Regions from separate parts of the Rhizobium sp. P1_E1 genome, predicted to be linked through region 1. Evidence: riboswitches for the same ligand, from Rfam matches in the RefSeq annotation. Region 1 holds a riboswitch; the other holds the start of a gene.
What was found. Region 1 has a riboswitch for S-adenosylmethionine ahead of metA (homoserine O-acetyltransferase MetA). Riboswitches for the same ligand answer to the same signal wherever they lie in the genome.

Region 1 (4,180 bases):
AGGATGATCTGAAGCCCGGCGCCGGCGTCGTCGTCACCGGCGAAAAGGCGGCGGACGGCAGCATCTCGGCCAGCCAGATCGCCGTCGGCCTCAACGGCATCACGCCGCCGATGTGACCAGCGGCTCAAATCCTTACCTTATGCAGGCCGTCATCCCAAAACAGCTCCACACTTTTGGGCGGCATGTATTAAAGCGCCGGCGCGGGCACGGCGGCAGCGCCCGCACTGGCGCTGGCGCCGGTCTGGGCGACAGGCGGCTCCTCGGAAATTGACGGCAGCGCTTGCAGATGCAGCACGCGCGGCTTCAGCGCCTCGAGATAGGCCTCGGAGCGGCCGATATAGATCATGCCGCTTTCGGGCATGGAGACGAGCAGGTTGGCCATTGTTTCCTGCAGTTCCGGCTCCATGCCTTCCAGCACTTCGTCGAAGATGATCCAGCGCGGGCGCACGAGCAGGAGGCGGGCAAATCCGATCGCTTTCTGCTGGTCGCCGTCGAGCAGCTTGTCCCAGCGGGCGCGGGTATCGAGCCTTGCGATCAGCGAATGCAGGCCAACCTTGTCGAGGGCCGCCTCGACGGCGGCTTTCTCGTAGGCTTCGGGACGTTCGGGAAAGGCCAGCGCCTCGCGCAGCGTGCCGCCGGGAACATAGGCAACCTGCGGAACGAAGAGCATGTCGTCGATTGGCGGCAGGCCCATCGTGCCACTACCGCACGGCCAGAGGCCGGCCATCGCCTGGAACAGCAGCTTGCGGTTGACGCTGTGATCGCCGTTGATCATGATCCTTTCGCCGGCCTTGATCACGACATTGGTTTCACGCAGTCGGAAACCGCCGCATTCCTCGATATCTTCGCCGACTTTGGCGACGATCACCACATCCTTCAACGTCAGCGTGTCGGGCGCGGCGTTTTCATAGGCGATACTGTCCTTCAGGTCGAAGTCCTCGTCCATGTCGAGCAGCGCCTGGCGGAAATCGGTGACGCGCATCAGCGTGGCGCGCCACTCGGCGATCGGGCCGAAATTGGAGACATACCAGCGCAGCGCCGTGTTGACCTGGTTGAAGGCGCCGACCGACATCATCAGCTGGCCGAGGGTGAGGCCGCCGGAGAAATAAGCTGGGGCGGCAACGATGATCGGGATGACGATTACCAGCCAGCCGTAGCCGGCCGAAACCCAGGTGAGATTGGTATTGGCCATGGCGAGCCGCTTGACGACTGTCAGTACCGAGCTGATGTCGGTGTTGATACGTCGGCGCTCGTTCTCCTCGCCGCGGGCAACGGTGATCGCCGGCATGTTCTCATTGGCATGCATCAGCGTGAAGCGAAGCTCGGCTTCTTTCGAAAAACGGTCGGCATTGAGCTTGACCAGCTTGCGGCCGACGACCTGGCTCAGCACCGAGGCGGAAGCGGCATAGAAAATCGCCGCCCAGACCATGTAGCCCGGAATGGAGAAGCTGTGGCCGCTGATGCGGAAGATGAAGCCGCTCGAAAGCTCCCAGAGCACGCCGATGAAGCTCACCAGGAGGATGGTCGACTGCAGCAGGCCGAGAACGAGCCCTGTCGTGCTTTCGGCAAGGTTGCGGGAATCCTCGTGCAGACGCTGGTCCGGATTGACGCCGATCAGGCCGCTGGAGGCAAGCCGCAGCGCCCGCTTGCGCCTCAGCCACTGGTCGACGAGATCGCGTGACAGGCCTTCACGCATATAGAGCGCCGTCATCTGGTTCAGCCAGGCCTGCAGCACGTTGAGCAGCAGCAGCGTGCCGGCGATCATCGCGAAGATTTCGAGTTGGTGGAAGAATTCGCCGAGGTCGCGGCGCTCCAGCGAGTCATAGAAGGGCGCATTCCACTCGTTCAATATGACCTGGCCGTAGGACGTCGCCAGGATAACGAGGATCAGCACGGTCGCCAGAAACAGCACCCTGCCACGCACTTCCGAATTCCAGAATGCTGAGAACATGACGCCGAGGCGATATGTCAGGCTGAAATCATACCCTACCCTATCCTGCCTTCGGATGCCCGGCCTCCCCTCAATCTTATCTGCCATTACGCTTTTCCAAATCGCCCATGCCCCTATAAATAACATGGTGGCGTTACGGGTCTATCAACAGATTCTATCATTCATTAAACTGTGATGATGCGGCAGAGGTCACTTGACTGCAGTCGACAGTTGATTCGCGACCCGACTGGGTCTAATTAAAGCGCTCCGTGGTGATTTGGCCGGCCGGCTTGCAGCCACGTTAAAAAAATCGCTAAAGGGCCGCGTGCGGACCGGTAGCGATTTTTTTCGCCGCCGGTTTTTGTTTTTGATCGAGTGACCGCAATGCCCATCAAGATCCCCGATACGCTGCCCGCCTTCGAAACCCTGGTTCAGGAAGGTGTGCGGGTGATGACCGAGACGTTGGCGATCCGTCAGGATATCCGACCGTTGCAAATCGGGCTGCTCAACCTCATGCCGAACAAGATCAAGACCGAATTGCAGATGGCGCGTCTCGTCGGCGCCTCGCCGCTGCAGGTGGAACTGTCGCTCATCCGTATCGGCGGCCACAAGGCGAAGAATACGTCAGAAGATCATTTGCTTGCCTTCTACCAGACCTGGGAGGAGGTAAAACATCGCAAGTTCGACGGCTTCATCATCACCGGGGCGCCAATCGAGCTTTTGCCCTATGAGGACGTCACCTATTGGGCGGAGATGCAGCAGATTCTCGACTGGACGGAAACGAATGTCCATTCGACGATGAACGTCTGCTGGGGCGCGATGGCGGCGATCTATCATTTCCACGGCGTTCCGAAATACGAGCTCAAAGAGAAGGCCTTCGGGGTTTACCGCCACCGCAACCTGAAGCCTTCGTCGATCTATCTCAACGGCTTTTCCGACAATTTCGAGGTGCCGGTGTCGCGCTGGACCGAAGTGCGCCGCGCCGATATCGAGAAATCCGAAAACCTGGAGATCCTGATGGAATCAGCCGAGATGGGCGTGTGTCTCGTGCACGAGAAGAAGGGCCGGCGGCTCTACATGTTCAACCATGTCGAATATGATTCCACTTCGCTTTCCGACGAGTATTTTCGCGACGTCGATGCCGGCGTGCCGATCAAGATGCCGCACAATTACTTCCCGCATAATGATCCGGCGCTTGCGCCGCAGAACCGCTGGCGCAGCCATGCGCATCTCCTGTTCGGCAACTGGATCAACGAAATCTACCAGACGACGCCTTTTGATGTGGAAGAGATCGGCACGGACCTCTGACCGTTGCCGATCGCCCCTCGAGCCGGTGCCGCCGCCTCATCGCTGCGGCATTTTCTTTCCGATCCGCCGGTTGCGGATTGAAGCAAATGCGGGCAGGTTCCTGTCCCGAAACCTACCAAACCGCGCGTCTTCATCGGACGTGCAATGCACAGTTTGAATCGCTTCAAATTCCTCAAATCGATTCCGAATTGAGAATTTGCAGCAGAGATAGAATGGACGGTCGATCATGTCGGATAAGTTGGAGCGGGACGTTATCGGGCAGACGAAGGCGGGCGAGACCGTCTATCGCGTCGTGATCAAGGGCGGTGGGCTGACGGCCAAGATCATAAGCTGGGGCGCAGTCATCCAGGATCTGCGCCTCGAGGGACATGACGCGCCGCTGCAGCTCGGCTTCGACGATTTCGACAGCTACCCCCTCTATTCATCCTATTTCGGCGCGACACCCGGCCGCTGCGCCAACCGCGTCGGCGGCGGCAGGTTTACGATTGACGACAAGGACTATCAGCTCGAACTGAATGAAAACGGCGTGACGCATCTGCATGGCGGCAGCGACAATATCGCCAAACGCAACTGGACGATCGTCGAGCATGACGTCGACCGCGTGGTGCTGAAGATCGTCGATCCCGATGGCCGCGCCGGCTATCCCGGCAATTGCACCATCCAGGCGACTTTCTGGGTGCATGGCAACGGTGAACTGTCGATCACCTACGAATCGACCAGCGACCAGCCGACGCTCGCCAATGTCTGCCAGCACGCCTATTTCAATCTCGACGGTCGCGACGATGCGCTTGGCCACGATATCATGATTGCCGCCGATCATTATCTGCCGACCGATGAGAAGCAGGTGCCAACCGGCGAGATCCGTTCCGTCGAGGGCACCGAATTCGATTTCCGCGAGATGGCGCCGATGAAGCGTTTCGTCGACAGCGAACAGGTGTTCTA
Region 2 (4,180 bases), on a different contig from region 1:
GATGCGTCGGTGCACCACTGGTGGAACGGGATTGTCACCCTAATATCAATAGGTGGCCGTCGGCCACTCGATCACAGCGTCCCCGGCGACGCTTCCCGAAGGGTTGAAGAGCGGCATGGGCATTCGTGTCGTGAACCCTCTCCGGCAAGGCGTAGAGTGATACTGTTCACGGCATTCGGAGGGATGGACATGAAACCTGCAATCATCGGCCTCATCGGCACGCTCGTTCTCGCCGGATGCAGCACCGTCACCTATGGCGGCCCCGGCCTCGAACCCATACCGGGAAGCATCACCTATAGCGGCCAGCCCCGTACCAAGCTCACCAAATCACCGGTTGGTTCCGCCTTTCCGCATGATTTTATCGACCAGTACGGCCAGCAGGTGGAGGAAACCTACATCATCCAGCCCGACAGAAGCCTGATCATCGCGCATCGTCGGTACAAGCCGATCCGGTTTTTCGGGGATTAGGCGCATCAGGTATAGTTTGCGGGAGCTGGAGCGGGTGAAGGGAATCGAACCCTCGTATTCAGCTTGGGAAGCTGCTGCTCTGCCATTGAGCTACACCCGCGATGAAGCGAGATTTCCAACAGATGGGGGCCGCTGTCAAGTCGCGGCCGCCGGGAAGGCTCAGATGCGGAAGTGCTTCGAGAGCTTGAGGCCCTGGGCCTGATAGTTGGAGCCGAGGCCGGAGCCGTAGAGGCTGGCGGGCTTTTCCTGCATGTGTTCGTAGACGAGGCGGCCGACGATCTGGCCGTCTTCGAGGATGAAGGGCACTTCGTGGCTGCGCACTTCGAGCACGGCGCGGCTGCCGCGCCCGCCGGCAGGCGCATGGCCGAAGCCCGGATCGAAGAAGCCGGCATAATGGACGCGGAATTCGCCGACCAGCGGATCGAAGGGGGTCATTTCGGCGGCATAATCCGGCGGCACGTGCACGGCCTCGCGCGAGACGAGGATATAGAACTCGTCCGGATCGAGGATCAGTTCGTTGCGGCCACGGCTGTAGAGCGGCTCCCAGAAATCATAGATGTCGTGCTGGGCCTTCTTGTCGACATCGACGACGGCGGTGTGATGCTTGCCGCGATAGCCGATCAGGCCTTCCTTGTCTCCGGCGAGGTCGATCGACAGCGCGATGCCGCCGCCGGAAACGTTGGGCAGCTTACTGGCGACCAGCGTCTCGCTTTCATGCAGCTTCAACAGTTCCGGCTCGCCGAGCAGAGCCTGGCCGACGCGAAAACGGATCTGCGACAGGCGCGAGCCGCGGCGCACGACGATCGGGAAGGTGCGTGGGCTGATTTCGAGATAGAGCGGGCCGGCATAGCCTGATGGAATCTTGTCGAACTCCTGGGCGTAATCGGTGATGACGCGGGTGAAGATATCGAGGCGCCCGGTCGAGCTCTTCGGATTGGCCGAGGCCGACATGTCGGCCGGCAGCGCCAGGCTCTCCATCAGCGGCACGATATAGACGCAGCCGGTTTCGAGCACCGCCCCCTCGGAGAGATCGATCACATGCAGGCTCAGCCGGTCGAGCTTGTCGGACACCAGATGCGAGGGGCCGGGCATGAAGCTGGCGCGCACGCGAAACGCCTTGGCGCCCAAGCGCAGGTCGAGACTTGCCGGCTGGATCTGGTCACGGTCCAGCTCCCGTTCGGAGATCAGACGCTCCGTTTCGAACAGCGCGGAGATCGCGCGATCCGCCAGAATTCCCGTTTCACGAGCCATCATGCCTCATCCATCATTTGCCGCCGACAAAACCAAACTCGGGGAATTGACGCAAGCAGCTAACAGCAGTATTGCAGAATTATCCCGTGGTGATTTGGCCGGTCGGCTTGCAGCCACGTTAAACAAGTGGCTAAAAAGACCGGGTTGAAACCGGTCTGCTTTTGCGACCGGTTTTTTTGTTATGTGAAGGTGATGGCATGAGCAAGACCTGGCGCCCGGCAACCCAACTCGTCCACGGCGGCACGCTGCGTTCGCAATATGGCGAGACGTCCGAGGCAATCTATCTCACGCAAGGGTTCGTCTACGAGACGTCGGAGGCAGCCGAAGCCCGCTTCAAGGGCGAGACGGAGGGCTTCATTTACGCCCGCTACGGCAGCCCGACCAATGACATGTTCGAAAAGCGCATGTGCATGCTCGAAGGCGCCGAAGACGCCCGCGCCACCGCTTCCGGCATGGCCGCCGTCACCGCGGCGATCCTTTGCCAGCTGAAGGCCGGCGATCATATCGTCGCTGCACGTGCCCTCTTCGGCTCCTGCCGCTGGGTCGTCGAGACGCTGGCGCCGAAATACGGCATCGATTGCACGCTGATCGACGGCCGGGATCTTGCGAACTGGGAAAAGGCGATCACGGCGAAGACCAAGGTGTTCTTCCTGGAAAGCCCGACCAACCCGACGCTCGAAGTGATCGATATCGCAGGCGTCGCCAAGCTCGCCAACCAGATCGGCGCCAAGGTCGTCGTCGACAACGTCTTTGCGACACCGCTCTTCCAGAAGCCCTTGGAGCTCGGCGCCCATATCGTCGTCTATTCCGCCACCAAGCATATTGACGGCCAGGGCCGCTGCCTCGGCGGCGTTGTCCTTTCCGACAAGGAATGGATCGACGAGAACCTGCACGACTATTTCCGCCATACCGGCCCGGCGATGTCGCCGTTCAACGCCTGGACTTTGCTGAAGGGCATCGAGACGCTGCCGCTGCGCGTGCGCCAGCAGACCGAGAATGCGGCGAAGATCGCCGATTTCCTGGCCGAGCAAGGCAAGATCGCCAAGGTGATCTATCCCGGCCGCAAGGACCATCCGCAGGCCGATATCATCGCCAAGCAGATGACCGGCGGCTCGACGCTGGTCGCCTTCGAGCTGAAGGGCGGCAAGGATGCGGCCTTCGCGCTGCAGAACGCGCTTGAGATCGTCAAAATCTCCAACAATCTCGGCGACAGCAAGAGCCTGATCACCCATCCGGCGACGACGACGCACAAGAACCTGACGGAAGAGGCGCGCGCCGAACTCGGCATCTCGCCTGGTACGGTCCGCCTTTCGGCCGGCATCGAGGATACCGACGACCTGATCGAGGATTTCGCGCGGGCGCTTGCCAAGGTTTCGGCCTGACCTAGGGATAAAGGCGGCCGGACCTCATTTGGGGTTCGGCCGTGCCGGATCTCACAAAGTGAGGCCGGGGGAACAAGTTTGCCCGCCGCGGCGTTCCGAACCGGAATTAACACTGACAATTAGGCTTAACGATCGAAAACCCTTCGAACCATAGCCGTTTCAGCGATGATAATTGTTCCGTTTCTTGACGGACAGGGCCTCTTATAAGATACGGGTAACATATCTTGACTAAGGTGCAAGGCATGTATCGCGCCCTCACAAGAGACATCGAAGTTGTAGTCGAACCGTTCTATCTGGAGGAGCAATCCGATCCGGACGACGATCGTTATGTCTGGGGTTACCGGATTGTTATCAGCAACAATTCCGGCATCGCCGTTCGCCTGGTCAACCGTTACTGGAACATCACCGACCAGAACGGACAGGTGGACGAGGTCACCGGTCCCGGCGTCGTCGGCGAGCAGCCGCGGCTCAGCCCCGGCGACACCTACGAATACTCCTCCGGCTGCCCGCTCGACACGCCCTCAGGGCTGATGTTCGGCCATTACCAAATGGAAACGGATGAAGGCGAGATGTTCGATGTCGACATCCCCGCCTTCTCGCTGGATTCCCCCGGGCTGCTGCGCGTGCTTAACTGAGGCGATAGCGCACCGCCTCTTTTCAGAACTATTCGGCCGGCTGAAGCTCGGCCGGCTCGAAGCGGTAGGTGGTCGAGCAGAATTCGCAGGTGACGGCGATCTCGCCATCTTCCTGGCTGGCTTCGATCTCTTCGGCCGAAAAACCCTTCAGCACACCCTTGATCTTGTCGCGCGAGCAGCTGCAGCGATCAAAGACGGCGCGCGGTTCATAGACGCGCACGCCGCGCTCGTGGAACAGGCGAAACAGCAGCCGTTCGGTACCGACAAGCGGGTCGGTGAGTTCATCGGCGTCGATGGTCTCGACTAGCGAACGGGCTTCGACCCAGGCATCGTCCTCGCCATGCGGGCGGTTGCCGGTGTCGCCGTCGCCGCCGTGGAGATCCGGCTGGCGCATGCGCTCCGGCGCTTCCGGCAGGAACTGGGCGACGAGGCCGCCTGCCCGCC

Region 2: another riboswitch for S-adenosylmethionine. It lies ahead of AC1D1Z_RS04630 (O-succinylhomoserine sulfhydrylase); the one in region 1 lies ahead of metA (homoserine O-acetyltransferase MetA).

The regions. Positions count from the first base shown of each region.
Region 1 covers NZ_JBFUAY010000100.1:2,958-7,137, reverse strand. Annotated here, with positions in the region: gene AC1D1Z_RS25095 (hypothetical protein) at 1-116, shown strand, start outside; gene AC1D1Z_RS25090 (ABC transporter ATP-binding protein/permease) at 188-2,077, opposite strand; SAM riboswitch at 2,190-2,267, shown strand; gene metA (homoserine O-acetyltransferase MetA) at 2,315-3,238, shown strand; gene AC1D1Z_RS25080 (aldose epimerase family protein) at 3,465-4,180, shown strand, end outside.
Region 2 covers NZ_JBFUAY010000006.1:89,351-93,530, forward strand. Annotated here, with positions in the region: gene AC1D1Z_RS04615 (hypothetical protein) at 190-468, shown strand; tRNA gene AC1D1Z_RS04620 (tRNA-Gly) at 495-568, opposite strand; gene AC1D1Z_RS04625 (2'-deoxycytidine 5'-triphosphate deaminase) at 628-1,722, opposite strand; SAM riboswitch at 1,796-1,874, shown strand; gene AC1D1Z_RS04630 (O-succinylhomoserine sulfhydrylase) at 1,917-3,101, shown strand; gene apaG (Co2+/Mg2+ efflux protein ApaG) at 3,344-3,736, shown strand; gene AC1D1Z_RS04640 (Hsp33 family molecular chaperone) at 3,765-4,180, opposite strand, start outside.